Regions from separate parts of the Micromonospora sp. WMMD961 genome, predicted to be linked through region 1. Evidence: riboswitches for the same ligand, from Rfam matches in the RefSeq annotation. Region 1 holds a riboswitch; the other holds the start of a gene.
What was found. Region 1 has a riboswitch for S-adenosylmethionine ahead of thrC (threonine synthase). Riboswitches for the same ligand answer to the same signal wherever they lie in the genome.
Positions count from the first base shown of each region.

Region 2: it holds a riboswitch for S-adenosylmethionine, as region 1 does, so the genes downstream of both, O7614_RS11515 (ABC transporter substrate-binding protein) here and thrC (threonine synthase) in region 1, are expected to answer to the same signal.

Region 1 is NZ_JARUBJ010000002.1:6,818,208-6,825,168, reverse strand. It holds gene O7614_RS31300 (plasmid pRiA4b ORF-3 family protein) at 1-311, opposite strand, end outside; gene O7614_RS31295 (hypothetical protein) at 427-681, opposite strand; gene O7614_RS31290 (DivIVA domain-containing protein) at 669-917, opposite strand; gene O7614_RS31285 (hypothetical protein) at 1,042-1,596, opposite strand; gene O7614_RS31280 (winged helix-turn-helix domain-containing protein) at 1,826-2,059, shown strand; gene O7614_RS31275 (DoxX family protein) at 2,436-2,885, shown strand; gene O7614_RS31270 (metalloregulator ArsR/SmtB family transcription factor) at 3,105-3,410, opposite strand; gene O7614_RS31265 (DMT family transporter) at 3,502-4,470, shown strand; SAM riboswitch class I at 4,539-4,674, shown strand; gene thrC (threonine synthase) at 4,684-5,970, shown strand; gene O7614_RS31255 (GNAT family N-acetyltransferase) at 6,238-6,961, shown strand, end outside.
Region 2 is NZ_JARUBJ010000002.1:2,430,206-2,437,166, reverse strand. It holds gene O7614_RS11525 (hypothetical protein) at 1-103, shown strand, start outside; gene corA (magnesium/cobalt transporter CorA) at 119-1,249, opposite strand; SAM riboswitch class IV at 1,495-1,606, shown strand; gene O7614_RS11515 (ABC transporter substrate-binding protein) at 1,882-2,739, shown strand; gene O7614_RS11510 (amino acid ABC transporter permease) at 2,782-3,555, shown strand; gene O7614_RS11505 (amino acid ABC transporter ATP-binding protein) at 3,552-4,301, shown strand; gene O7614_RS11500 (Na+/H+ antiporter) at 4,329-5,903, opposite strand; gene O7614_RS11495 (AfsR/SARP family transcriptional regulator) at 6,018-6,961, opposite strand, start outside.

The DNA of each region.
Region 1 (6,961 bases):
GCCTCGGCGGCGGCCGTCCCGTCGTGCACGGTGTCCAGCGCGAGCAGCACCGCGAGGGCTTCCGGGGTGGCGATCTCGGCCACGGCCGGAACGATGCCAGCGTCGAGCGCTTCGGTGAACCCGTCACCGGCGAGGTCTCCGGCGGCCAGGAACGATGCGGCGAACAGCTCCGCCTCAATGGGATCGTCCGTCTTGAGCAGTTCAGCGCCCCCGGTGACCAGGGCGTCGATGAGCTCGTGCGGGTCGACGTCCGCATCCGAGCACGCCGGGCAGTCGCACGGTTCCGGGTTGACGGGCTCGGCAAGACGCACGACCCGCTGACCTGATCGACTGGACGTGGCACGTTTGCGACGACGGCTCACCGGGCTCATCCGCGCATGTCTACACGGTGCCGACCCGGCCCACAAACGACCCGCCGAGGCTGTGTCACGGTGCCACACAGGGTCCGTCGTGGTCCGCCGGGCGTCCGCAGCGGCCGGTCCCGGCGATCCTGATGTCGCACCAGACCCGGGTACGCACGAACTGTCGGTCTTCCTCGCTGAGCGTCGTCTCGCCGAAGTCGATGGCGAGCACGTGGCCGAGGGAGTGGCGCAGCGCCATGGCCAGCGCCGCAGCGTCGTCGACCCGGCGCAGGGTGGTCGGCAGGTGGATGATCCAGTGCGGTTCGGTCACCGGGACCACCGGCTGTTCGGGGCGGTCGAGGTGTGCCGACAGTCGGTGTGCCGCGACTGCCACTGCCGCAGGGCCTGGCGGATGCGTTCACCCTCGGTGTGCGCGGTGGCGAGATCGCGGCTCAGCCGTTCCAGTTCGTCGGCGACAAGGGCGAGGTAGCCGTACACCTGTGTGGGGTCGAGGCCGCGCCACCGGCGGACATCGAAGGTGGCGGCGCGGACGTGCTGAGGGAGCAGGCGCCGCATGGCCTGGTAGATCACGGTGGGTCGCCTTCCGTTCGATGCTGGTCCCGGGCGGCACCGAGGCGGGCGGGGTCGACCGGCACCCACCCCGGGCCTTTCCCGTCGCGCGGAGGTCCGCGGGCAGGTTTCAGGCGGTGGCGGGTTCCACGCCGGACAACCCACCGGTGTACGACGTGAGCGCGGCGACCGCAGCGGACAGGCTCTCGGCCATCAGCCCGAGTTGGTCGGCGGCGCGGTGCCACTGCCCGGCCGCCGTCTCGGTCGCCGGGTGGCTGGGCCGGTCGTGCTGGTTAGGGTCGAGGAGTTGCTGCCCAGCGGTGGAGATCCGGGCCGGGAGCACACCGATCCGGGTGGCCGCACCGGCCAACTGGTCCCGGACGGTGTCCAGCACCTCGACCAGAGCGCCGATGGTGGCCCGATCCTGATGGCCGGCGTCAGCGCGGAGCAGGTCAACGCCGTCGCTGAGCTGCCGTTCCGCGTCACCGGCCAGGTCGAGCGCATCCTCGCCGCTGCGCCGGGCCAGCCGGATCGCCGGGTGTGCGCAACCCGCCCCGGTCCGTTCCAGCAGCACAGCGGCGGCGGCGACGGCGAGGTACGTCTCCCGCAGCTCGGCGGTCACCTGCTCCACGGACCAGATCGCGCTCGCCTCCGGCACGTCCGTCGTTGTCTCCGACACGGTCACGGGTGGACTCCTCTCGTGGGGTTACGGGGATGCCGGGGCAGCACATGAGGGTGCCGCCCCGGCGAACCGGGCGTACCCGGGGGTGAGTCGTCCCTTGTTTTGCCGACGAGGGCCGCCTCGGCTCCAACATATGATGCCTAGTATTAGTAGTGCAACCCTTGAGACACCAAGAACTTGATGTCATAAGCGAAGAGTGGTCAGATGGTGGTGCCGACGAGGGAGTGCCACCGTGTCAGTCACGCCGTTCTACGAGCGCATAGCCACCGAGATTCGCGATCGGATTAGGTCGGGCGACCTGAAGCCTGGCGACAAGCTGCCGTCCATCTCTGAGCTGTGCGCCCATTACGGGGTCTCTACCCAGGTCATCCGCTCGGCCATGTTGACCCTGCGTGCCGAGGGCCTGATCGAGGGGCATCAGGGTCGCGGCGTCTTCGTGCGTGATCGAGCCGATGACCAACGGTAGGCGTGCCTAGCTGTGAGCACCCCGCATGCCCGCACCACGAAAATTCGAGCGCAACTCCATCTCGGCGAGCGAGGTCGCATGACTCGCGAGACACCTCATCGCGGGTGAGGGCTGCACCAGGCCCGTGTGGAAGGTGGGCGTAACGGGCCGCACCCACAGTGTGGGAGCGTGCCCACGGCGGTTGGCCTGCCGTGACTGGACTATTTGCGCAGCTCAGGGCGCGGTTGTCGCGGCTGTGGCGTTGCGGGTGCTCGACGCGAGGCCCTGGACGCCGGTACATTCCGACCGGGGACTTTCCCACTAGCAAGGAATTTATAAACTTCGATACTTTCATGCCTCACATTGAAGAGATCTGTTTCCTTCGATGGAGGTACCTATGAACGTCACTCGGCTCGGCGGGCCGACCCTGTCCCTGTTCCGCATCGTGATCGGGCTGCTGTTCACGCTGCATGGTCTGACTTCGGTCTTCGGGTTGTTCGGCGGCAACCCCATGACCGGCCAGGCGGTACCGGTCGGCACCTGGCCCGGCTGGTGGGCCGCGCTGATCCAACTGGTCTGCGGCGCCCTGGTGCTGGTCGGGCTGTTCACCCGACCCGCCGCGCTCCTTGCGTCCGGCTCGATGGCGTACGCCTACTTCGTCGTGCACCAGCCGGACCACCTGCTGCCGTTGCACAACGGGGGCGAGTTGTCGGCCCTGTTCTGCTGGTCGTTCCTGCTGGTCGCCGCGCTCGGCTCCGGCCCGTGGGCGCTCGACGCACTGCTCTTCCGGCGTCGCACCGACGCTCCGCCGTCCTCGGTGGCCGAACCCAGCCCGGTGTCCGTCTGACCGCACCCGTCCCGCGCGTCGCCGGAGCCCCGACGAGGTGGTTCCGGCGACGCGTGCTGGGGAGCGCATGTCCGGTGATGCCGTGAACGATTCAGCTCCAAAGGATGCGCGGGACAGGTGCGGGACCAGGGAGCCGGACGCGGGAAGGTCCGAGAGTCGGGCGCGGGAAGGTCGGTGGAGTCGGGCGCGGGGCAGGTCCGCGACGGGGAGTCGGGGCGGTCAGGCCGGCGGGCGGGAGGTGAGGACCGCGTCCAGGAGGCCGGGGTAGAGCTTGTCCACCTCGTCGCGGCGGAGCCGGACCAGGCGGCTGGTGCCGGCGGCGCGGGTGCGGGTCAGGCCGGCCTCGCGCAGCACCTTGAGGTGGTGGCTGCGAGTCGCCTTGGACACCCCGAAGTCGAAGCTTCCACAGGCGGCCTCGCCGCCCTCGGCGAGCGCCCGGACGATCTGCAGCCGCACGTCGTCGGCGAGTGCGGCCAGCACGGCGGTGACCGGTACGGCGGTCAGGTCGGGTTCGTGCGGCTCCATGTGACCAGTGTAACCGTTGTTCGACAAATGTCGAACAAGCTCCTACTGTCGGTGTCGTTGGTTCGACGATACTCGAACATTGGAGCTGCCGATGCGATCCCGCGCCTCCGCCTACCCGCTGCTCGCCGTCCTCGGCTGGGGGGTGATGTTCCCGGTCCTGGCCAGCGCGTTGACCCGGGTCGACCCGCTCAACCTGACCACCGCCCGTTACCTTCTCGCCGCCGTCGTCCTGGTCGCCATCCTGCTGCTCCGCGAGGGTGCCGACGCGCTGCGGCCCGGCGTCCGGACGGTCGAGGTGGTGGTGCTCGGCGTGGTCGGCTTCGCCGGCTTCAACGTGCTCACCAGCCTGGCGCTCGAACACGCCGCTCCGCAGCAGGTGGCGCTCTTCGTGGCCACCACCCCGGTGATCACCCAGCTGGTCCGTTGGGCCCGGGACGGCGTACGCCCGAAGCCGCTCCTGCTGAGCCTCTCCCTGGTGGCGCTCCTCGGCGTCGGTCTGGTGATCACGCGCGGAAGCCTGGCCGGGCTCGGTCAGTTCGGTCTCGGCGGTCTGATGATGGTCGGCGCGGTGGTCGGTTGGGCCATCTACACGCACGGCGCCAGCCGCTTCGGCGCGTGGTCGCCACTGCGCTTCACCACGCTGACCGCGCTCGCCGGCACGGCCGCCATGCTGGCCGCGAGCATCGGCGCGGACGCCGTCGGCTGGCAGCACGCGCCGGCCGCCGCCGACCTCGTGGCGGTCACCCCACAGTTGGCGTACGCCGTGATCGTGGGAGCTGTCATAGCGGTCCTGGCCTGGAACACCGGAGTGCAGCGACTCGGGGCCGCCAACGCCGCGCTGTTCATGAACCTGGTGCCGGTGACCACGTTCGCCGTGCAGATCGCCCGGGGCTACCGCCCGGAGGCCGTCGAGCTGGTCGGGGCCGCCGTCACCATCGCCGCGCTGGTCGCCGCGAATCTGGCCAGCCGGCCCCGTACCCGGGTCTCGTCGCTGCCTCGTGCCACCGCGGTGACCGACCCGATCGCGGTTACCGATCCCGCCGCGGTGAGCGCTCGCTGACCCACTCCCTGGGATCGGCGGTAGCTAGGGCCGACAGCGTTGTCCTAGACTCGGCGGCACAACTGCATACCTCATCCAGAGGGGCTGAGGGATACGGCCCGACGACGCCCCGGCAACCACCCCGCGCGCTCACCGCTGAGCGACCCGCGGGGCAGGTGCCAATTCCGTCCCCGCCGCACCGTGCGATGCGGGGAAAGATGAGAGGACTTCGACATGACGTCGACGCTCGCCGCCTCCGGCATCGACACCTCCGCCAGCCCCGCCCGCGCCCTGGTCTGCCGTGCCTGTTCGGCGCGCTACCCGCTCGCCGCCCAGCACGCGTGTTACGAGTGTTTCGGCCCGCTGGAGGTCGACTACGACACCGCCGCACTGGCGACGGTCACCCGGGAGCAGATCGAGGCCGGGCCGAAGAACATCTGGCGGTACGCCGCGTTGCTCCCCGCCGGTCAGGACCCGGCCACCCGGGTCACCCTCGACCCGGGGCTGACCCCGCTGGTGACGGCCCCGTACCTCGCCGCCGAGCTGGGCATCACGGCGCCGCTCTGGGTCAAGGACGACAGCGCCAACCCCACCCACTCCTTCAAGGACCGGGTCGTCTCGGTGGCGCTCACCGCAGCGAGGGCGCTCGGCTTCACCCGGTTCGCCTGCGCGTCGACCGGCAACCTGGCCAACTCGGTGGCGGCGCACGCGGCCCGTGCCGGGGTGCCCTCGGTGGTCTTCATCCCCAGCGACCTGGAGCAGGGCAAGGTCATCACCACCGCCGTCTACGGCGGCGAGCTGGTCGCCATCGACGGCTCGTACGACGACGTCAACCGGCTCTGCGGCGAGCTGGTGGAGACCGACGAGTTCGAGGACACCGCGTTCGTCAACGTGAACGTCCGGCCGTACTACGCGGAGGGTTCCAAGACCCTCGGCTACGAGGTGGCCGAGCAGCTCGGTTGGCGGATCCCCGCGCAGGTGGTCATCCCGATGGCCAGCGGCGAGCTGCTCACCAAGATTGACAAGGCGTTCTCCGAGCTGGTGGAAGTCGGCCTGGTCGAGGCGCCGGCCGGCGGCTGGAAGGTCTTCGGCGCCCAGTCGGCGGGTTGCAACCCGATCGCCGTGGCGCTGCAAGCCGACACCGACACGATCACCCCGGTCAAGCCCACCGGCATCGCCAAGTCCCTCAACATCGGCGACCCCGCAGCCGGCCTCTACGCCCTGGAGGCGGTCCGTCGCACCGGCGGTTGGATGGAGTACGCCGCCGACGACGAGATCCGCGCCGGCATTCGCGACCTCGCCCGCACGACGGGTGTCTTCGCGGAGACCGCAGGCGGCGTCACCGTGGCGGTGTTGCGCAAGCTGGTCGAGTCCGGTCGGCTGGACCCGACCGCGGAGACCGTGGTGTTCAACACCGGCGAGGGCCTGAAGACCATCGACGCGGTGGCCGGTCAGGTCGGGCCGACCCACCACATCAAGCCCTCGCTGCGGGCCGCCCGTGACGCCGGTCTGCTCGGCTGATCCCGGCCTGCCCGGACGGAGGGCCGGGCGATCCGCCGGGTAACTGGGTTTTCGCTGTGAGTGTGGATAACCCGCCGCTACGGACTTGACGGCAGGAACCGGACGGCGCAAGATGCTCCGTGCGGGAGGGCATTTCGCCGAAGACTTTTGAAGTTCTTGCGACCCAACGCCGGAGGCGTTGTGCGATTGTCCCTCCCGACCACGTCCGATCGGGCCAGCGAATTAATTCGCTGGCCCGATCGCTTTCTCGGGCGCACGCTCAGCGGCATGAGCATCGCGATCGCGCCGTTCGACGGCGCTGACCGGGCATCGGTCGACGAGGCGTACCGGATCGGGTCGGCGGCCCGAGACGTCGATCTGCCGGAGCTTCCGCCCTTCTGCCGGCAACGCTTCGACGCGCTGTTCCACACGCCGATGCCCGGCACCGAGTCGCTCTGGGCACTGGCCCGCCTGGAGGGGGCGCCAGCCGGTTACCTCCAGCTCGACCTGCCACAGATGGACAACACCGACAACGCCACCGTCGAACTGACTGTTCATCCGGAGCTGCGGCGTCGGGGCGTCGGCCGGGCGCTCCACGAGTACGGGGTGCGCCTGCTTCGGGAGCACGGCCGCAAGCGGGTGGTCGGGATGACCGTCTCCGCGCTGCCCGGCGGGCCAGCCCGGAGCGTGGCGGGCGATGCGTTCGCCGCCGCCACCGGAGCCCAGCCCGCCCTCAGCGAGGTGCGTCGGCGGCTCGACGTCGACGGGATCGACCGGGTGGCGCTGCGCGCGGCGCTCGCCGAGGCTCGCCAACTGGCCGAGGGCTACCGGTCGGTCTGCTGGCAGGGCGCGACCCCGCAGGAATACCTCTCCGACATCGCCTACCTCAACGGCCGGCTGTTGATGGACGCCCCCATGGGCGACGTGCAGTGGGAGCCGGAGCAGGTGGACGCCGAGCGCATCCGCGGCAAAGAACGGGCTCTCGACGCGCGGGGCCGGCGGCGCTACCACC
Region 2 (6,961 bases), 4.4 Mb from region 1:
CACGCCCCTGACGATCTGGGCCGCCGCCGTCCTGCTCGGACGGATCAGTGCCGGCGACGACGACGTCGAGGACGAACGGCACATCCTGCGCGGCATCGAGTGAGCCCGGCCGGACGGCTCACAGCCAGCCGCGCCGCTTGAAGATCAGATAGAGGGTGCCGCAGACCAGCAGCATCAACAGCAGCGCGAACAGGTAGCCGAAGCGCCAGTTCAACTCCGGCATGTGCACGAAGTTCATCCCGTACACGGTGCCGATGAGCGTGGGAGCGAACAGGATCGCCGCCCAGGACGAGACCTTCTTCAGCTCCTCGTTCTGCGCGTAGCTGGCCGCCGTGAGGCTCCGCATCTCCTCGTTCTGCTGCTGCGACACGAGCGTGGCGTTGACGGTGAGGATGTTCTGCAGAAGGTGCCGGAACCCGTCCACCCGCTCCACCACCTGGGTCAGGTGGTCGGTCACGTCCCGCAGCGAGCGGCGTAGCTCCTCGTCCGTGTCGGCACTGCCCGCGCCGTCGGCCAGTGCGCCGAGCACCGCGAGCAGGGGTCGCGCGGCGCGCTGGAACTGGATCACCTCGCGGCTCAGGCCGTAGATGCGCCGGCTCGCGTTCGGGTCGCCACCGAACACCTGGGTCTCGATCTCGTCGATGTCGTTCTCCAGCCCGGCCACGACCGGCGCGTACCCGTCGACCACCTGGTCGAGGATCGCGTACAGCACCGCCTCGGGCCCCCGGGCGAGCACCTGCGCCTCGACCTCCATGCGCCGCCGCACGGCGGCCAGATCCGGTGCCTCACCGTGCCGGACGGTGATCACGAAGCCCGGCCCGATGAACAGGTGCAACTCGGAGAACTCGACCTCCTCCCGAAGGTCGTCGTAGCGAGCGGCGCGCAGCACCACGAACAGGGTCTCCCCGTAGCGTTCCAGCTTGGGCCGCTGGTGCGCGTTGATCGCGTCCTCGACCGCCAGGTCGTGCAGCCGGAACTCCCGCGCCAGCGAGGTGATCTGCTCGATGTCGGGCCGGTACAACCCGATCCAGGCCATCGCGCCGTCCTGCTCCTGCAGGCAGCGGTACGTCTCGGCGAGGCCGGACGGCGAGGCGAACCGGTGCCCACGGATGTAGACGGCGCTGTCCACCAGGCCGCCGGCGGGTGGAGCGGGTGACTCCGTGGACGGTGGCACGCCGACCCTGGTCTCGTACTCGTCGAGTTGGCGACCGAAGCCACCACCCGGGCGGAAGCGACGGCCACCGACCATGCCCTGTCCCCTCCCCCGGTGACGCCCGGTCCGGCACACCCCCGCCAACCCGGGGGCGCTGCTTCCCCCCTGTTCCGGGCCCGAAACCCGTCCCGACGCGGGGTGGGTTCGCCGCACCGGCGGACGGGCGCGCCGCCGGTGCGGATACTCACGACGACCAGCGCGGGCCGGTCGGCCGTCTCCGCTGGTGAGCGTGGTCATAACGACTGGACGACCCACCCGTGCCTGCTGCTAGCCTCGGCGCTGGTCATGAGTGCCAGCGCGAAGCCCCGGCTCGCTGGCCGGCAACCCTCCTCCGCGGTGGGGTGCCCCGGGTGAAGACCAGGCACCGACAGGACGTCGGCGCAAGCGTGGCCTGGCACCCAGGTCAGCACAGACCCGGGAGAGCCATGCGCATCCTCAACACCACCCCACCGACCGACGTCGCGGATGTCCACGCCGGTTGGCCCTCACCGGCACTGACCCGGCGACGGCACGTGGACATGATGCGAATGTGCAGCGCCGCGTGTCGTCGCGGCACCACGCACTAGCGCAGCGCTCTTCCCGAACCTCCCCCACCGGTACGCCCATCGGGCGCACCGTCGGCGACGCACACCCGTGCTCGCCGGGACGCGACCTTTTCGGAGACACCCGTGCGACTTCTTCCTGCCCTGACCCGTGCCACCGCCCTGGGCGCGGCCACGATCCTGGCCGCCACCGCGCTCACCGCCTGCGGCGACGACAACTCTTCCGACGCCACCGCCAACCCGTACGGCCTGGCACGGCCGGGGGTGCTGCGCGCCGGCACCCTCACCGACGCCCCGCCGAACGTGTACCTCAAGGACGGCACGTTCACCGGTTTCGACAACGACCTGCTGACCGCCGTGGCCGGCAAGCTCGGCCTCACCGTCGAGTTCGTCGGCACGGACTTCTCCGCGTTGCTCTCCCAGGTCAACAACCACAAGTTCGACGTCGGCAGCTCCTCGATCACGATCACCGAGGCGCGGAAGAAGACCGTCGACTTCGGTAACGGCTACGACTTCGGCTACTTCGGCCTGGACGTCCCGGCCGGCTCGCCGATCACCAGCTTCGACCAGCTCGCCGGCAAGCGGGTCGTGGTGGTGCAGGGCACCGTGCAGGACGACTACGCCACCGGCAAGCAGCTCGACCCGGTGCGGGTGCCGGACTACAACGGCGCGATCAACCAGCTCAAGGCCGGCACCGCCGACGCGTGGATCGCCCCGGCGGAGATCGGCGAGAAGTCTGCCGCGGACAGCAACGGCAAGATCACCGTGGCGGCCAAGCAGCTCAGCCCGGCACCGACCGCGTACGCCGTCGCCAAGGGCGGCGACAAGCTGCGCGAGGCACTGAACAAGGGCCTCGACGAGGTCATCGCGGACGGCACCTGGAGCCGGTTGCAGGCCCAGTACTACCCCGGCCGGCCGATCCCGGCGGACTTCACGCCGGGCAGCGGCACGGTGGCGGTGGCGTCCGCGTCGCCCGCCTCCTGAGTACCCGGTGACGAGCGAGCAGGACGGTAGGAGAGACGACCGATGGATCCGTTGAGCACCCTGTGGGAGACGTTCTTCGACTGGGACGCGATGGGCGAGGCGCTGCCCGAGATGGTGACCGTCGGGTTGCCGAACACGCTGATCCTGGCGGTCTCCGCCGCCCTGCTCGGCTCGGTGCTGGGCCTGCTGCTGGCCGTCGCCGGGATCTCCCGCAGCCGGTGGTTGCGCTGGCCGGCGCGGGTCTACACCGACGTGTTCCGGGGGCTGCCGGCCGCGGCGACGATCCTGTTGATCGGCGTCGGGCTGGCACCGCTGGGCATGCAGGTCTGGGGACCGGACCCCTATCCGTTGGGGATCCTCGCGCTGTCACTCATCGCCGCCGCGTACATCGGGGAGATCTTCCGCTCCGGCATCCAGTCGGTGGAGGCCGCCCAGTTGGAGGGCGCGCGTGCGCTCGGCTTCTCCTGGAGCGACGCGATGCGGCTGGTGATCATTCCGCAGGGCATCCGGCGGGTCCTGCCGGCCTGGGTGAACCAGCTCATCGCGCTGATCAAGGACTCCAGCCTGGTCTACTTCCTCGGCCTGGTGGCCAGCCAGCGGGAGCTGTTCCGGATCGGGCAGGACTACGCGGCCACCACCGGCAACGAGTCCGCGCTGCTCCTGGCCGGGCTCTTCTACCTGGCGCTGACCGTTCCGCTGACGCACGTCGTGAACTGGATCGACCGGCGGCTGCGCCACGGCCGGCCAGCCACCGCACCGGACGACGAGGACGACGAACTGCCGTTGCCCGCCACGATCCAGGGAGACCGGCGATGACCACCACCACCGACACCACCACCTCGGTCAGCCTCGACGTACGCGACGTGCATCTCGCCTTCGGGCCGAACCGGGTACTGCGCGGCGTCGACCTCACGGTGCCGCGGGGCGCGACGGCCTGCGTGATCGGTCCGTCCGGGTCCGGCAAGTCCACCCTCCTGCGCACCATCAACCGGCTGATCGAGCCGGACCGTGGCGACGTGCTGTTGGACGGGCGCAGCGTGCTGGGCGACGACCCGGACGGCCTGCGGCAGCGGGTGGGGATGGTCTTCCAGCAGTTCAACCTCTTCCCGCACATGAGCGTGCTGCGCAACGTCACCCTCGCGCTGCGCCGGCTCCGCAAACTCGGCGAGGACGAGGCGGAGGCCGCCGCCCGGGCCCACCTGGACCTGGTGGGTCTGGCCGCCAAGGCCGACGCCCGACCGGCGCAGCTCTCCGGCGGTCAGCAGCAGCGGGTGGCGATCGCCCGGGCGCTGGCGCTGCGGCCCGAGGTGATGCTCTTCGACGAGGCCACCTCGGCGCTCGATCCGGAGCTGGTCAAGGGCGTGCTCGGGGTGATGGCCGACCTCTCCGCCGCGGGCATGACCATGGTGGTGGTCACCCACGAGATGGGCTTCGCCCGGCAGGTCGCCGACACCGTCGCCTTCATGGACCGGGGCGTGGTGCTGGAGGCCGGCCCGCCCGAGGCGGTCTTCGAACGGGCCGAGCATCCTCGGCTCCGTCGGTTCCTCGCCCAGGTGCTCTGAGCCGCTGCTGCCGGAAGCCGCTGACGCTCACTCGTTGGCTCCGCGCCCCAGCAGCCGGATCTCCTCGTTGTCCAGGGCGGCCTGGAGTTCCTGCAGCACCAGGTCGTCGATCTCCCGGTTGTCGCGCAGTCGGGTGACCTCCCGACGTTTGTGGGCGAGGACCTTCAGGCGCAGTTGGCGTTCCAGTCGGCGCTCCTCGGCGGTGCTCCCTCCGCTCTCGTCGACGTCCGCAAGGTGCCTCTGGTATTCGGCTTGCAGCCGACGGACCTGTTCCGCCCCGGCGCCGATCTCGGCGGCGACCTGGGGCAGAGCGGCCAGACCCGCCTCGGTGGCCCGCCGCCGGGCGCGCCGGGTCTCGTGGGCGCGTTCCGGGTCGCCGACCAGCCCCGCCCAGCGCACGACCAGCGGCAGGGTGGTGCCCTGGAGCAGCATGATCAGCACGATCACCAGCGCGGTGACGAAGATGATCAGGTCGCGCTCGACCACCGGTCGGCCGGCGACCGTCACCGTCGGGACAGCCAGGGCGGCGGCGAGCGACACCGCACCCCGGAAACCGGACCAGCCGGCCACGGTTCCCACCCGCCAGGCCGAGGGCCCCTGGCTCGGGTCCATGAGCCGGCGACGCCGCAGCCTCGCGACCTGCGAGATCAGGTAGACGAAGAACAGGCGGACGCTGATCACGACGAGCGTGACCACGAGCACGACCACCAGTGCCCGACCGGGCGAGGTGCTGGTGATGCCCCGCACCGCGCGGGGTATCTGGGTGCCGAGAAGGACGAACAGCCCACCGTTGATCAGGAACGTGGAGAGGTCCCAGAACGCCAACGCCAGGACCCGCGACCGGGCGCGGATCACCCGTGGACCGGCGTAGGACAGCACCAACCCGGCGACCACCACCGCCAGCACACCGCTGGCATGCACCGAGTCGGCCAGCAGGAACGCGCCGAACGGCGTGAGCACGCTCAGCGCGCCCTCCCGAAGCGGGTCGTCGAGCCGTTTGCGGACCAGCACCACGGCCGCCCCCACCAGCACACCGGCCAGCACGCCGCCGAGGCTGGCGCCGACGAACTCCTCACCGATGCCCAGCGGGCCCGGCTCCGCCCTCTGGGTGAGCAGACCCACGGTCACCGCGAAGATCACCAGGGCGGTGCCGTCGTTGATCAGACTCTCGGCGTGCAGGGTGGTGAGCAGCTTTCGGGGCAGCCGTTTCGCGAGCCCGGTGACCGCCGCGGCGTCGGTCGGGGCGAGGACCGCGCCGAGCACCCAGGCGGCGGCGGGGTTCACCCCGAACGCCTGCGCGGTGAACGACACCGTGACCATGGTGAGCAGCACCAGCACCACGGCGAGCGACCCGATCACCGGAAGGTTCGCCCGGATCTCGCGCAGACTGAGGGTGAGGCTCTCCCGGTACAGGATCGCCGGTAGGAAGATCAGCAGTACCAGCTCGGGTTCCAGGGTCACCTCGGACAGCGGAGGCGTCAGGCCGAGCAGCACCCCGAACGCGATGAGCAGGATCGGCGGGGCCACCCGGTACCGTCCGCCGAGCGTGGTGCCGATCAGGACAGTCGCGCCCAGCACCACGACCATGACGAGCGCCTGCACGGCGTACCCCCCTTGATCGCCCCCGGCGGTGGACGCGCCGGTGGTTCCATCTGACCGCACCCACCGGTGGGTTCCGAGGAGAATCGGCAAGTCACGGTCGGCGGCGGGTGGCGATCATCGGGCGAGGTTGGCGGCCCGGGCCCGAGCTGTGACCGCACGGGCGCGCCGGCGAAGCGCGGCCGACTCCTCCGCACGGCCCAGCGCGCCAGCCAGGGCGGCGAGGTGCCCGGCCACCGGGCCGAAGGTGAGCACGCCGCTGCCCGCAGCCACCTCCTCCGCCGCCGGCAGCAGCTCGGCGTAGACCCGTTGCATCGTGGGGCGGTCACCGAGGGCACGCGCCGCCTGACCGACGAGGCAGAGACGCACCTCCCGGAGAAGATCGTGCGGCCCGTCCGGAAGGGCCCGCACGGCCGCTGCCGCGGCAACCCGGTCGTCGTCGGCGAGCAGCAGCAACGGCCGGACCCACGGCTCGTGCGGCCCCCAGTCCACATCCGCCCAGTCGGCCCCGTCCAGGCTGGGAACCGGTCGGTCGAGACCGTCGGCCTCGGAGCGCGGACGGTCGTCGTCGACGGCCTCGGCCAACCGCAGGCCGAGCAGCGCGAGCGGAAGCAGACCACGGGTCAGGCCCGGCATGGCGTCGGCGGGCAGGTGGCCGGCCGCCGATCGGTAGGCGTCCGCCGCCGAGGCCGACTCGCCGTCGAGAGCCAGGCGCAGTGCGGCGAACCACCTGGTGAAGACCGCGACCAACGGCAGCTCGTACCGCTCGGCGAGGCGGTCGGCGGCGCGGGCGTGCTCGTCGGCGGCGGGCCGGTCGGCCAGCGCGCAGTACGCCTGGACCAGGACGAGGTGACCGAGCACCTCGAAGGTCACCAGCCGGTGCCGGGCGGCCAGGTCGACCAGCTCACCACCGATGCGGGCCCGGTCAGCGGCCAGGCCGACGTGCTGGAAGGTGTGCAGGAAGCGGGCGTTGAGCGCGAAGGCCAGCAGCCCGGGGTCGTCGACCGTCCGGGCGATCGTCTCGGCCTCGTCCGCCGCCCGGCGACCACGGTCGGTGGGGG